One region of the Streptomyces sp. GL_148 genome, then DNA from elsewhere that is predicted to be linked to it. Evidence: predicted binding sites of a transcription regulator. Region 1 holds the regulator's gene; each other region holds the start of a gene.
What was found. Region 1 encodes HrcA, which represses chaperone genes, less so after heat shock. Its sites were predicted from a motif close to TTNGCACTCNGNNNNNCNGAGTGCNAA; they were not measured.
Positions count from the first base shown of each region.

Region 2: groES (co-chaperone GroES) is a predicted target of HrcA. The motif match lies at 2,306-2,332, and genes of this name have one in related genera.
Region 3: groL (chaperonin GroEL) is a predicted target of HrcA. The motif match lies at 1,671-1,697, and genes of this name have one in related genera.

Region 1 is NZ_CM174396.1:2,865,770-2,870,123, reverse strand. It holds gene AC3IYI_RS13265 (DUF3097 domain-containing protein) at 294-1,091, opposite strand; gene AC3IYI_RS13260 (MBL fold metallo-hydrolase) at 1,120-1,845, opposite strand; gene hrcA (heat-inducible transcriptional repressor HrcA) at 1,997-3,013, shown strand; gene dnaJ (molecular chaperone DnaJ) at 3,014-4,150, shown strand; gene AC3IYI_RS13245 (nitronate monooxygenase) at 4,342-4,354, shown strand, end outside.
Region 2 is NZ_CM174396.1:5,284,665-5,289,018, reverse strand. It holds gene groL (chaperonin GroEL) at 86-1,717, opposite strand; gene groES (co-chaperone GroES) at 1,854-2,162, opposite strand; gene AC3IYI_RS24550 (response regulator transcription factor) at 2,797-3,489, shown strand; gene AC3IYI_RS24545 (sensor histidine kinase) at 3,482-4,354, shown strand, end outside.
Region 3 is NZ_CM174396.1:4,107,596-4,111,949, forward strand. It holds gene groL (chaperonin GroEL) at 1-1,504, opposite strand, end outside; gene AC3IYI_RS18875 (cold-shock protein) at 2,149-2,355, opposite strand; gene AC3IYI_RS18880 (MoaD/ThiS family protein) at 2,749-3,027, opposite strand; gene thrC (threonine synthase) at 3,063-4,354, opposite strand, start outside.

The sequences.
Region 1 (4,354 bases):
TGCGGGGCCGTCCCCTACCCGCCCTTCCCCCATCCCCCAGACTCCGTCCGGGGGGACCCCCAGCCGGGCTCTGCCCGGACCCGTTGCCGCGCGCGGCTCCGCTGCACGGGGGCCAGCCCCCGGACCCCCGCTCCTCAAACGCCGGAGGGGCTGGAATTGGCCGGTGCGGGCTGGATGGCGCGGAGCGCCATTTCAGCCTCGCCGGCGTTCGAGGCGCGGGGTCCGGGGCGCAGCCCCGGGGAACGGTGGAAGGGCGGGTAGGGGACTTCGCCCCGCAGGGCTGTCGTGCCCGGCTATGCCGTCACGTGGTCGATCAAGTGCTCCACCGCGCCCAGGAGGGTGGGCTCCAGGTCCTTGTACGAGGTCACGCGGGACAGGATGTGCTGCCAGGCGGCTCCGGTGTTCTCCGGCCAGCCCAGGGCGCGGCAGATGCCCGTCTTCCAGTCCTGGCCGGGCGGGATCACCGGCCAGGCGCGGATGCCGAGGGCCGAGGGCTTCACCGCCTGCCAGACGTCCACGTACGGGTGTCCCACGATCAGGACGTGCGGGGAGGTCACCGAGGCGGCGATGCGGGACTCCTTGGAGCCGGGGACCAGGTGGTCCACCAGGATGCCCAGGCGGGCGTCGGCCGCGGGGGCGAAGTCGGCGACGACGGCCGGGAGGTCGTCGATGCCCTCCAGGTACTCCACCACGACGCCCTCGATCCGCAGGTCGTCGCCCCAGACCCGTTCGACCAGTTCGGCGTCGTGGCGGCCCTCCACGTAGATCCGGCCCGCCCGTGCCACCCGCGCCCGGGCCCCGGGGACGGCGATGGAGCCTGAGGCCGTACGGGCCGGGGCGGCCGGCCCCCGGGCCGGGCGGGTCAGGGTCACCACCGCGCCGTCCAGGAGGAAGGCGCGGGGTTCGAGGGGGAAGACGCGACGCTTGCCGAAGCGGTCCTCCAGGGTGACCGTGCCCGCCTCGCAGGCCACCACCGCGCCGCAGAAGTCCGTACCCGCCACCTCGACCACCAGATCGGGATCGGCCGGCACCTCCGGGACGGGCTTGGCGCGCTTCCACTGCGGGGTCAGGTCGGGGGAGTACTCACGCATCCGGCCGAGGGTAGGAGAGCGGGCCGTCTCAGGTGTCCGACACGCCGAAACGGGCCGCCAGTGTGTCGCGTTGGGCACGCACGAAGGCCGCGTCGACCACCGCTCCGTGACCCGGCACGTACAGAGCGTCGTCCCCGCCCAGGGAGAGGAGCCGGTCCAGGGCGGCCGGCCACTGCCCGGGCACCGCGTCCGGACCCGCCTGCGGCTCGCCCGATTCCTCGACCAGGTCGCCGCAGAAGACCACCTCGCGCGCTCCGGGTACGAAGGCGGCCAGATCGTGCCCGGTGTGCCCGGGCCCCACGTTCGCCAGCAGCACCTGCACCCCGCCCAGGTCGAGGGTCCACTCGCCCGACACCAGGTGCCGGGGGACCACCATGAGGTCCGCCGCCTCGGCCGCCTCGGCCGCCGGCAGGCCCTGGCGGACCGCGTCCTCGCGCAGCTCCTCACGGCCCGCCGAGAGCACGGCGTCCAGCCCGACCGGGCCGTAGACCTCCGCCCCCGCGAACGCCGCACCACCCAGTACGTGGTCGAAATGTCCGTGTGTGAATGCGAGATGGGTCACGCGCCGGCCTGCCAGCCGCTCCGCTTCGGCCCGCACCAGCGAGCCCTCCCGCAGGGAGGACCCGGGGTCGATCAGGAGGGCAGAATCCTCGCCCACCACCAGTCCCACGGTGCAGTCCCACACCGGCAGCCGCTTGCGGCCGGCCCGTTCTGTGAGCCGTTCCCAGCCCGCCTCTTCCCAACGCACGTCCATGCCGCGACGCTACCTTGACGGGCCGCCCTTGCTACCGGTGTACCACCCCGCCGTACACTGACCGGGGGATCTCTGGCACTCGAACGCTCAGAGTGCCAGTAGGCGGGGCCTGACGAAGCCGCGAACGACGGAAACGATGGAGGTGTGCGCGATGCTCAGCGAACGCAGACTCGAAGTGCTGCGCGCCATCGTCCAGGACTACGTCGGGACGGAGGAGCCGGTCGGCTCCAAGGCGCTCACCGAGCGGCACCGGCTCGGCGTCTCGCCCGCCACCGTGCGCAACGACATGGCCGTGCTGGAGGACGAGGGCTACATCGCGCAGCCCCACACCAGCGCCGGCCGGATCCCCACCGACAAGGGCTACCGCCTCTTCGTCGACAAGCTGGCGGGGGTCAAGCCGCTGTCGACGCCCGAGCGCCGGGCCATCCAGAACTTCCTCGACGGGGCCGTGGACCTCGACGACGTCGTCGGCCGTACGGTGCGGCTGCTCGCGCAGCTCACCCGGCAGGTCGCCGTCGTCCAGTACCCGTCGCTGACCCGGTCCACCGTCCGGCACGTGGAGCTGCTCTCGCTGGCCCCGGCCCGCCTGATGCTCGTCCTCATCACGGACACCGGCCGGGTCGAGCAGCGGCTCGTCGACTGCCAGACCCCCTTCGCGGACACCTCGCTGGCGGACCTGCGGGCCCGCCTCAACAGCCGTGTCGTCGGCCGCCGGTTCACCGACGTGCCGCCGCTGGTGAAGGACCTTCCGGAATCCTTCGAGAGCGATGACCGGGTGACGGTGAAGGCCGTCCTCGACACCCTTCTCGAAACGCTGGTCGAGGACGCGGAGGAGCGGCTGATGATCGGCGGCACCGCCAACCTCACCCGCTTCGGACACGATTTTCCCCTGACGATCAGGCCGGTGCTCGAAGCGCTGGAGGAGCAGGTCGTGCTCCTCAAGCTGCTGGGCGAGGCCAGTGAGTCGGGAATGGCCGTAAAGATCGGGCATGAGAACGCCTACGAGGGACTGAACTCCACGTCCGTCGTCTCGGTCGGCTACGGTTCGGGCGGCGAAGCAGTCGCCAAACTCGGCGTGGTCGGACCGACCCGCATGGACTACCCCGGAACGATGGGAGCGGTACGCGCAGTGGCACGTTACGTCGGACAGATCCTGGCGGAGTCGTAAGTGGCCACGGACTACTACGCCGTTCTCGGCGTGCGCCGCGACGCATCGCAGGACGAGATCAAGAAGGCATTCCGGCGGCTCGCGCGCGAGCTGCACCCGGATGTGAACCCCGATCCCAAGACGCAAGAGCGTTTCAAGGAGATCAACGCCGCCTACGAGGTCCTCTCGGACCCGCAGAAGAAGCAGGTCTTCGACCTCGGCGGCGACCCGCTGTCCTCCTCGGGCGGCGGCGGAGCCGGCGGCTTCGGAGCGGGTGGCTTCGGCAACTTCTCCGACATCATGGACGCCTTCTTCGGCCAGTCCTCGCAGCGCGGACCGCGCTCGCGGACCCGCCGCGGCCAGGACGCCATGATCCGCCTCGACCTGGAACTGGACGAGGCCGCCTTCGGCACGACCAAGGACATCCAGGTCGACACGGCCGTCGTCTGCACCACCTGCTCCGGCGAAGGCGCCGCCCCCGGCACCTCGGCGCAGACCTGTGACATGTGCCGCGGCCGCGGTGAGGTCTCGCAGGTCACCCGGTCCTTCCTGGGCCAGGTCATGACCTCGCGCCCCTGCCCGCAGTGCCAGGGCTTCGGCACCGTCGTCCCGACCCCGTGCCCCGAGTGCGCGGGCGACGGCCGGGTCCGCTCCCGCCGCAGCCTCACCGTCAAGATCCCGGCGGGCGTCGAGAACGGCACCCGGATCCAGCTCGCGGGCGAAGGCGAGGTCGGCCCCGGCGGCGGCCCCGCCGGCGACCTGTACGTGGAGATCCACGAGCTGCCGCACCCGACCTTCCAGCGGCGCGGGGACGACCTGCACTGCACGGTCACCATCCCGATGACCGCGGCCTCCCTGGGCACCAAGTGCCCGCTGGAGACGCTGGACGGCCTGGAGGAGATCGACATCCGGCCCGGCACGCAGTCCGGCCAGGCGATCCCCCTGCACGGCCGGGGCGTCACGCACCTGCGCGGCGGTGGCCGCGGCGACCTGATCGTCCACGTCGAGGTCACCACCCCGAGCAAGCTCGACCCGGCGCAGGAGGACCTGCTGCGCCAGCTCGCGAAGCTGCGCGGCGAGGAGCGGCCGCTCGGCCAGTTCGCGCCGGGCCAGCAAGGCCTGTTCAGCCGACTGAAGGACGCCTTCAACGGGCGCTGAGCCGCGCGCGGAGCAGCGTACGGGCAGCGTACGAGAACACCTGCGAGCCCGGTCCGGGGATGCCCCGGACCGGGCTCGCGGCATGCGGGACGGCAGGGCGGCGGCGGTATTCAGGCACCCCGGTGAAGGGGACTATGCCAGGCGAATGCCGTGATTCGGTCCCGTGAGCGGGACATGGCACGATGCAGCTCATGTCCTCCGCAC
Region 2 (4,354 bases), 2.4 Mb from region 1:
GGTGACCGGGGCTTTCCCGTACTACCGGCCGTACTTACCGGCCGTACCTACCAGCCGTACTTACCGGCCGTGCTTACTGACGAGGTCAGTGGCTGTGGCCGTGGCCACCGTGGCTGTGACCGGCGTCGCCCTCGTCGTCGGCCGGCTTCTCGACGACCAGGGTCTCGGTCGTGAGCAGCAGCGACGCGATGGAAGCGGCGTTCTCCAGCGCGGAGCGGGTGACCTTGACCGGGTCGATGACGCCGGCCTTGACCAGGTCGCCGTACTCGCCGGTGGCGGCGTTGAAGCCCTGGCCCTTCTCGAGCTCGGCGACCTTCGCGGTGATGACGTAGCCCTCGAGGCCGGCGTTCTCGGCGATCCAGCGCAGCGGCTCGACGGCGGCGCGGCGCACGACCGCGACACCGGTGGCCTCGTCGCCCGACAGGCCGAGGTTGCCCTCGAGCACCTTCACGGCGTGGACGAGAGCGGAGCCACCGCCGGAGACGATGCCCTCCTCGACCGCGGCGCGGGTCGCCGAGATGGCGTCCTCGAGACGGTGCTTCTTCTCCTTGAGCTCCACCTCGGTGGCGGCGCCGACCTTGATGACGCAGACGCCGCCGGCGAGCTTCGCCAGGCGCTCCTGCAGCTTCTCGCGGTCCCAGTCCGAGTCGGTCGACTCGATCTCGGCCTTGATCTGGTTGACGCGGCCGAGGACCTCGTCGGAGGAGCCGCCACCGTCGACGATGGTGGTGCTGTCCTTGGAGATCGTGACGCGGCGGGCGGAGCCCAGTACGTCCAGACCGGCCTGGTCGAGCTTGAGGCCGACCTCCTCGGCGATGACGGTGGCACCGGTGAGGGTGGCCATGTCCTGGAGCATCGCCTTGCGGCGGTCACCGAAGCCGGGCGCCTTGACGGCGACGGCGTTGAAGGTGCCACGGATCTTGTTGACGACGAGGGTGGAGAGCGCCTCGCCCTCGACGTCCTCGGCGATGATCAGGAGCGGCTTGGAGGCGCCGGCCTGGATGACCTTCTCGAGCAGCGGCAGGAGGTCCTGGATGGAGGAGATCTTGCCCTGGTTGATCAGGATGTACGGGTCATCGAGGATGGCCTCCATACGCTCCTGGTCGGAGACCATGTACGGGGACAGGTAGCCCTTGTCGAAGGCCATGCCCTCGGTGAACTCCAGCTCCAGGCCGAAGGCGTTGGACTCCTCGACGGTGATGACACCGTCCTTGCCGACCTTGTCCATCGCCTCGGCGATGAGGTCACCGACCTGCTGGTCCTGCGCGGAGAGCGCGGCCACGGCGGCGATGTCGGACTTGTCCTCGATCGGACGGGCGGTCGCCAGGAGCTCGTCGGAGACGGCCTTGACCGCGGCGTCGATGCCCTTCTTCAGGGCTGCCGGGGAAGCACCCGCGGCGACGTTGCGCAGACCCTCGCGGACCAGCGCCTGCGCCAGGACGGTGGCGGTGGTGGTGCCGTCACCCGCGACGTCGTTGGTCTTGGTCGCGACCTCCTTGACGAGCTGCGCGCCAAGGTTCTCGTACGGGTCGTCGAGCTCGACCTCACGGGCGATGGTGACGCCGTCGTTGGTGATGGTCGGAGCGCCGAACTTCTTGTCGATGACGACGTTGCGGCCCTTGGGACCGATCGTCACCTTCACGGTGTCGGCAAGCTTGTTGACGCCACGCTCAAGGGCGCGACGGGCGTCCTCGTCAAACTTGAGAATCTTCGGCATGGGAGCGGTTCAGCCCTCTCGTTGCTATCCCCGGCCGCTCACCGCGACCGCCTGTCTAGAACGAACTACGCCCCTCGCCGCCCGGCATCAGCAGGGGTGACCAGGGGCGTAGCTCAAAGCAAAACTGGAGAAGTGATTACTTCTCGACGATCGCGAGCACGTCGCGAGCCGAGAGGACGAGGTACTCCTCGCCGTTGTACTTCACTTCGGTGCCGCCGTACTTGGAGTACAGGACGACGTCGCCGACGGTGACGTCCAGCGGGAGACGCTGGCCGTCCTCGAAGCGACCCGGGCCAACCGCGAGGACGACGCCCTCCTGGGGCTTCTCCTTCGCGGTGTCCGGGATGACCAGGCCAGAGGCCGTGGTCTGCTCGGCGTCGAGCGGCTGGACCACAATGCGGTCCTCGAGCGGCTTGATGGCAACCTTGGAGCTGGTGGTCGTCACGATCTGACCTTCCGCTTCGGAGATCCGGGATTAACTGTCTGGGGTGGCGACCAGGTCGATCCGTCGTCGCGGGTGCCGGATCTGCCTGTCGCTGTGTTGGCACTCACCGGGGGCGAGTGCCAGACGCGAGACTATTCCGGGGATTAGCACTCGGTCAAGCGGAGTGCCAATACGCGCCGCTGGTTTCACAGCCGGAGCCGCCTGGGCGCGCCCCGGAACCCGCCTCCTCGGGGTACCCCCGAACCCCCGTTCCACGCGCGCCGCCGCTGCCGGGGACCAGTCCCCGGACCCCTGCTCCTCAAACGCCGGAGGGGCTGAGATTGCCCTGCGGGCAACCCAGCCCGCCCGCACCAATCCAGCCGTCCGGCGTTTGAGGACCGGGGTCCGGGGCGGAGCCCCAGGGGGTCCGGGCAGCGCCCGGGGCCGACCTCCAGCCCCGCCGGCGTTTGAGGCGCAGGTCCGGGCAGTGCCCGGGGAACGGGCGAAGGGCGGGTAGGGGACTCCGCCCCGCAGGGCCGAACCACCCGCACCCGCCCACCGGACCCCCGCCGGGACGACGGGGGCGGCAGCCCCGACCGGCCACCGCCGGACGGAGCGCGTCAGGAAGGGGTGCCCGGTATGTGACGCTTGGGGCATGCGGATCCTGGTCGTCGAAGACGAAGTCAGCCTCGCCGATTCACTGCGGCGCGGCCTCTCCGCCGACGGCCACTGGGTCGACCTCGCCCACGACGGCCACCGCGGCCTGGACCTGGCCCTCACCGGGGGCCCGTACGACGTCGTCCTCCTCGACCTGATGCTCCCCGGCCTCTCGGGCTACGAGATCTGCACCCGGATGCGTTCCCACGGCGTCGCCACCCCCGTGCTGATGCTGACCGCCAAGGACGGCGAGTACGACGAGGCCGAGGGCCTGGACTCGGGCGCCGACGACTACCTGACGAAACCGTTCTCCTTCGTCGTCCTCGCCGCCCGCCTCCGCGCCCTCACCCGCCGCACCGCCGCCGCGGGCGACGCCGCCCGGCCCGGCGTCCTGCAGGCCGGCGACCTGGTCCTCGATCCCCGCGGCCGCCGCTGCCGCCGCGGCGCGCACGAGATCGAGCTGACCGCCCGCGAGCTCGGCGTCCTGGGCTGCCTGATGGAGCAGCCCGGCCGGGCCGTCGCCAAGCAGGACATCCTCGACGAGGTCTGGGACACCCCGCACGTCATCGACCCGAACATCGTCGAGGTCTACGTCTCCTCGCTCCGCCGGAAGATCGACGCCCCCTTCGGCCGCCGCTCGATCCTCACCGTGCACGGCACCGGATACCGGATGGCCCCGGACGGTGGTTGAGCCCGGACCCCGGACCCGACCCCGGCCCCGCCGCCTCGGCAGCCTCAGCCTCGGCAGCCTCCGCGCCCGCGCCGCCGCGGCCGCCGCCCTCGCGATGACCGCCGTCCTGGCCGCCGGCGGGCTGTGGCTCTACACCCTGCTGCGCGCCAACCTCATCGAGAACACCACCGGCCGCACCGAGCTCGCGGCCCGCAAGGTCGCCGCCCAGTACGACACCGAAACCCTCCCGGCCGGCGGCCGGCTGCCCGCGCCCGAGGGCGGGGTCGACCTGGTCCTCGTACGGAACGCGGCCGGTACGGTCGTGGCCACCAGCGGCGACCTGAAGGACACCCCGGAGCTCACGGAGCTGAGCCCCGCGCCCGGTCAGGACATGCGGTCGGCCGTCCTGCCGCCCGCGCGCCCCGGCGCACAGCGGCGCGTGGTGGTCGCCGTGGACGCGCCCGGCCCGCCGGGGGCGCACGACCGCCACACCGTCTACGCCGCGACCGTGCTCGGCGACGTCGACGACGCCAACCGGGCCGTCGCGCTCGGCCTGCCGGCCGGCGCGCCCCCGCTGATCGCCTTCTCGGCGGCCCTGGCCTGGTGGGTGACGGGCCACGCGCTGCGCCCCGTCACCGCCATCCGCACCGGGCTGGCGGCCGTCACCGGGAGCGAGCTGGACCGGCGGGTCCCGGACCCGGGCGGCGCCGACGAGATCGCGCAGTTGGCCCGGACGGTCAACGACACGCTCGACCGGCTGGAGCGCAGCGACGCCCGGCAGCGGCAGTTCACCGCCGACGCCTCGCACGAGCTGCGCAACCCCCTGGCGGCCGTCCGGTCCCGGCTTGAGGTGGCGCTGCGGGACCCCGACCGGGAGTCGGTGGCC
Region 3 (4,354 bases), 1.2 Mb from region 1:
GCAGGGCAGAGCGGGTGACCTTCGCCGGGTCGATGATGCCCTCGGCGATCATGTCCACGTACTCGCCGGTCGCGGCGTTCAGGCCCCAACCGATCTGCAGGTTGCGGACCTTCTCCACGACGACGCCACCCTCGAGACCACCGTTGACGGCGATCTGCTTGAGCGGGGCCTCCAGCGCGAGCTTGACGGCGTTGGCGCCGGTCGCCTCGTCGCCGGTGAGCTCGAGCTTGTCGAAGACCGAGGAGGCCTGCAGCAGGGCCACGCCGCCACCGGCGACGATGCCCTCTTCGACGGCCGCCTTCGCGTTGCGAACGGCGTCCTCGATGCGGTGCTTGCGCTCCTTGAGCTCGACCTCGGTCGCGGCTCCGGCCTTGATGACCGCAACACCGCCGGCGAGCTTCGCCAGGCGCTCCTGCAGCTTCTCGCGGTCGTAGTCCGAGTCGGAGTTCTCGATCTCGGCGCGGATCTGGTTGACGCGGCCCTGAACCTGGTCGCTGTCACCGGAGCCGTCGACGATGGTCGTCTCGTCCTTGGTGATGACGACCTTGCGGGCGCGGCCGAGCAGGTCGAGACCGGCGTTCTCGAGCTTGAGGCCGACCTCCTCGGAGATGACCGTGCCGCCCGTGAGGATGGCGATGTCGCCGAGCATGGCCTTGCGACGGTCACCGAAGCCCGGGGCCTTGACGGCGACGGACTTGAAGGTGCCGCGGATCTTGTTGACGACGAGGGTGGAGAGGGCCTCGCCCTCGACGTCCTCGGCGATGATCAGCAGCGGCTTGCCGGACTGCATGACCTTCTCCAGGAGCGGCAGCAGGTCCTTGACCGAGCCGATCTTGGAGTTGACGATCAGGATGTACGGGTCGTCGAGGGACGACTCCATGCGCTCCATGTCGGTGGCGAAGTACGCCGAGATGTAGCCCTTGTCGAAGCGCATGCCCTCGGTGAGCTCGAGCTCCAGGCCGAAGGTCTGCGACTCCTCGACCGTGATGACGCCTTCCTTGCCGACCTTGTCCATGGCCTCGGCGATGAGCTCGCCGATCTGGGTGTCGGCGGCGGAGATGGAGGCCGTCGAAGCGATCTGCTCCTTGGTCTCGACATCCTTGGCCTGCGCCAGCAGGGCGGCGGAGACGGCCTCGACGGCCTTCTCGATACCGCGCTTGAGGGCCATCGGGTTCGCACCGGCGGCCACGTTGCGCAGGCCCTCGCGGACGAGCGCCTGGGCGAGAACGGTGGCGGTGGTCGTACCGTCGCCGGCGACGTCGTCCGTCTTCTTGGCGACTTCCTTGACCAGCTCGGCGCCGATCTTCTCGTACGGGTCCTCGAGCTCGATCTCCTTGGCGATGGAGACACCATCGTTGGTGATCGTGGGGGCGCCCCACTTCTTCTCAAGGACGACGTTGCGACCCTTGGGGCCAAGGGTGACCTTGACGGCGTCGGCGAGCTGGTTCATGCCTCGCTCGAGACCGCGCCGGGCCTCCTCGTTGAACGCAATGATCTTGGCCATCTGAAGTGGTCCTCCCGGACAGCGGTGGATTGCTCCCGGACCGCGCCCGCGCCCGCGACGGACGGCCTGCGTGCCCGGCGGTTTCTTCCCGCCGGACCCTGCGGGCCTCACTGACCCGGTCCTCGTATAGGTAGCACTCTCACCAGGAGAGTGCTAACGCCAATGATTAGCACTCGACCCCCCCGAGTGCAAGCGGCTTCGGCCAACCCGGGATGAACACCCAGACGCCACAAGGGCGCCGGAGCCGCCACGCACGAGGGGCCCGCATCCCGTGTCCAGGATGTGGGCCCCTCGTATGCATGCAGTGGTGTCGCTGTGCGCGACCGCCGTGCGTGGCCGCGTACATGTCCGTTGCCGATCGCGGTCGGACTAAGACTTGATCCACCATTCCTGTGGGGATGACGGATTGCAGCCGGGGCGGTTCCTGGGCTGTCCGGCGTGGTCGCCCGGGGGCGGCTCATCCGGGGTCGCTCAGGGCGCTGGTCCGGCATTCGGGGAGCAGAGGCACAACGCAGGCGTTGCACTGCCGCGTGATCCGTACCGGCGAGCCGGGGACGGACACGGTGCGGTTGACTCCCACAGGGCGTCTTCTCGCCCTGCCCCTCACGGGACTTGGCGATCGTAGCGGAAATACGGAACGCGTCTTAGCCGGCGGCGAGCTTGACCATGTCCGCCTGCGGACCCTTCTGGCCCTGCGAGATCTCGAACTCGACCCGCTGACCCTCTTCAAGGGTGCGGTACCCGTCCATCTGGATGGCGCTGTAGTGGACGAACACATCCGCACCACCGTCGACCGCGATGAAGCCGTAGCCCTTCTCCGCGTTGAACCACTTGACGGTGCCCTGAGCCATGCCTAACTCCCCTATTACTGGCCCTTGCGCAGGACCGCACTTCGCGGTCCCGGGTCAGAACTTGCGCCGGAACGCCTCGACCGGGGCTGAATGTATCCGCACCGCTGCTGTCTGCAACAGGTCATTCCGACGAGAATTCTGGACACGCCAAAAGATTGAAATAGGGTGAAAACCCGGAATATTCCTGGGCAACTCGGGCCGGACAAACCACGCCAAGGACCCATAGCGCACTTGCATGTTGACTCAATGTCAACCCTCTCGCGACCCGCTCATATGCGGCGGGCAAGAACAGCGGAGGGGACTTCCCCAACTCTACCGCGCCCAACCAAGCAGAATTGCCCCCTCCGTTTAGTAACGGAGGGGGCAATTCAGTTTCTACGAGCCGTTGGCCGCTCAGCAGCCGCCCGCGACGGCGGGGATGATCGAGATGCCCGCGCCGTCCGGGGTGGACGTCTGCAGCCCACCCTCGAAGCGCACGTCGTCGTCGTTGACGTAGACGTTGACGAAGCGGCGCAGCTTGCCCTGGTCGTCCAGGACGCGCGCGGCGATGCCGGGGTGGCTGGCCTCCAGCGACTGGATGACCTCTTCGAGGGTCGCGCCCTCGGCGGGGACCTCGGCCTGGCCGCCGGTGTAGGTGCGCAGGATGGTGGGGATGCGGACGTTGACGCTCATGGCGCTACTGCCTTTCCGGTGTGCAGGGAGAGAGATCAGGCCAGGTTGGCGGCGCGGAACGCGTCCAGGCTCGGGCGGATGGTGGCGGTCTGGCCACCACCTTCGGCCACCGCCTCCAGGGTCTTGAGGCCGTCACCGGTGTTCAGGACCACGGTGGTCAGCGTGGGGTCGAGCTGCCCGTTCTCGATGAGCTTCTTCGTGACGCCGACGGTCACGCCGCCCGCGGTCTCGGCGAAGATGCCCTCGGTCTGGGCGAGGATCTTGATGGCCTCGACGACCTGCTCGTCGTTGACGTCCTCGACGAAGCCGCCGGTGCGGCGCGCGATGTCCAGGACGTACGGGCCGTCCGCCGGGTTGCCGATGGCCAGCGACTTGGCGATGGTGTTCGGCTTCTGCGGGCGGACCACCTCGTGACCGGCCTTGAAGGCGGTCGAGACGGGCGAGCAGCCTTCGGCCTGGGCGCCGAAGATCTTGTACGGCTTGTCCTCGACGAGACCGAGCTTGATCAGCTCCTGCAGACCCTTGTCGATCTTCGTGAGCTGCGAGCCGGACGCGATCGGGATGACGATCTGGTCGGGCAGCTGCCAGCCGAGCTGCTCGCAGATCTCGTACGCCAGGGTCTTGGAACCCTCGCCGTAGTACGGGCGCAGGTTGACGTTGACGAAGCCCCAGCCCTCGCCCAGCGGGTCGCCGATGAGCTCGGAGCAGAAGCGGTTGACGTCGTCGTAGTTGCCCTCGATGCCGACGAGGTCACCACCGTAGACACCGGCCATGACGACCTTGCCCTGCTCCAGGTCGTGCGGGATGAACACGCAGGAGCGGAAGCCGGCGCGCGCGGCCGCGGCGCCGACGGCGCCGGCCAGGTTGCCGGTGGAGGAGCAGGAGAGGGTGGTGAAGCCGAAGGCGCGGGCGGCCTCGACGGCGATGGCCACGACGCGGTCCTTGAAGGAGTGCGTCGGGTTGCCGGAGTCGTCCTTGACGTACAGCTTGCCGGTGACGCCGAGCTCCTTGGCCAGGTTGGCCGCGTCCACGAGCTTGGTGAAGCCGGGGTTCAGGCTCGGCTTGGAGGCCACGTCCGCCGGGACGGGCAGCAGCGGCGCGTAGCGCCAGATGTTGTTCGGGCCGGCCTCGATGGCGGCGCGCAGGGCTTCCGGGTCACCGAGCGGCAGGTCGTAGGCGACTTCGAGCGGGCCGAAGCACTCGGCGCAGGCGAAGATCGGGCCGAGCTCGAAGCGGGTACCGCACTCACGACAGGAAAGGCCGGTGGCGGGACCGAGATCGACAGAGGTGCCGACGGTGCCAGCTTCAACGACAGTATTGATTTCAA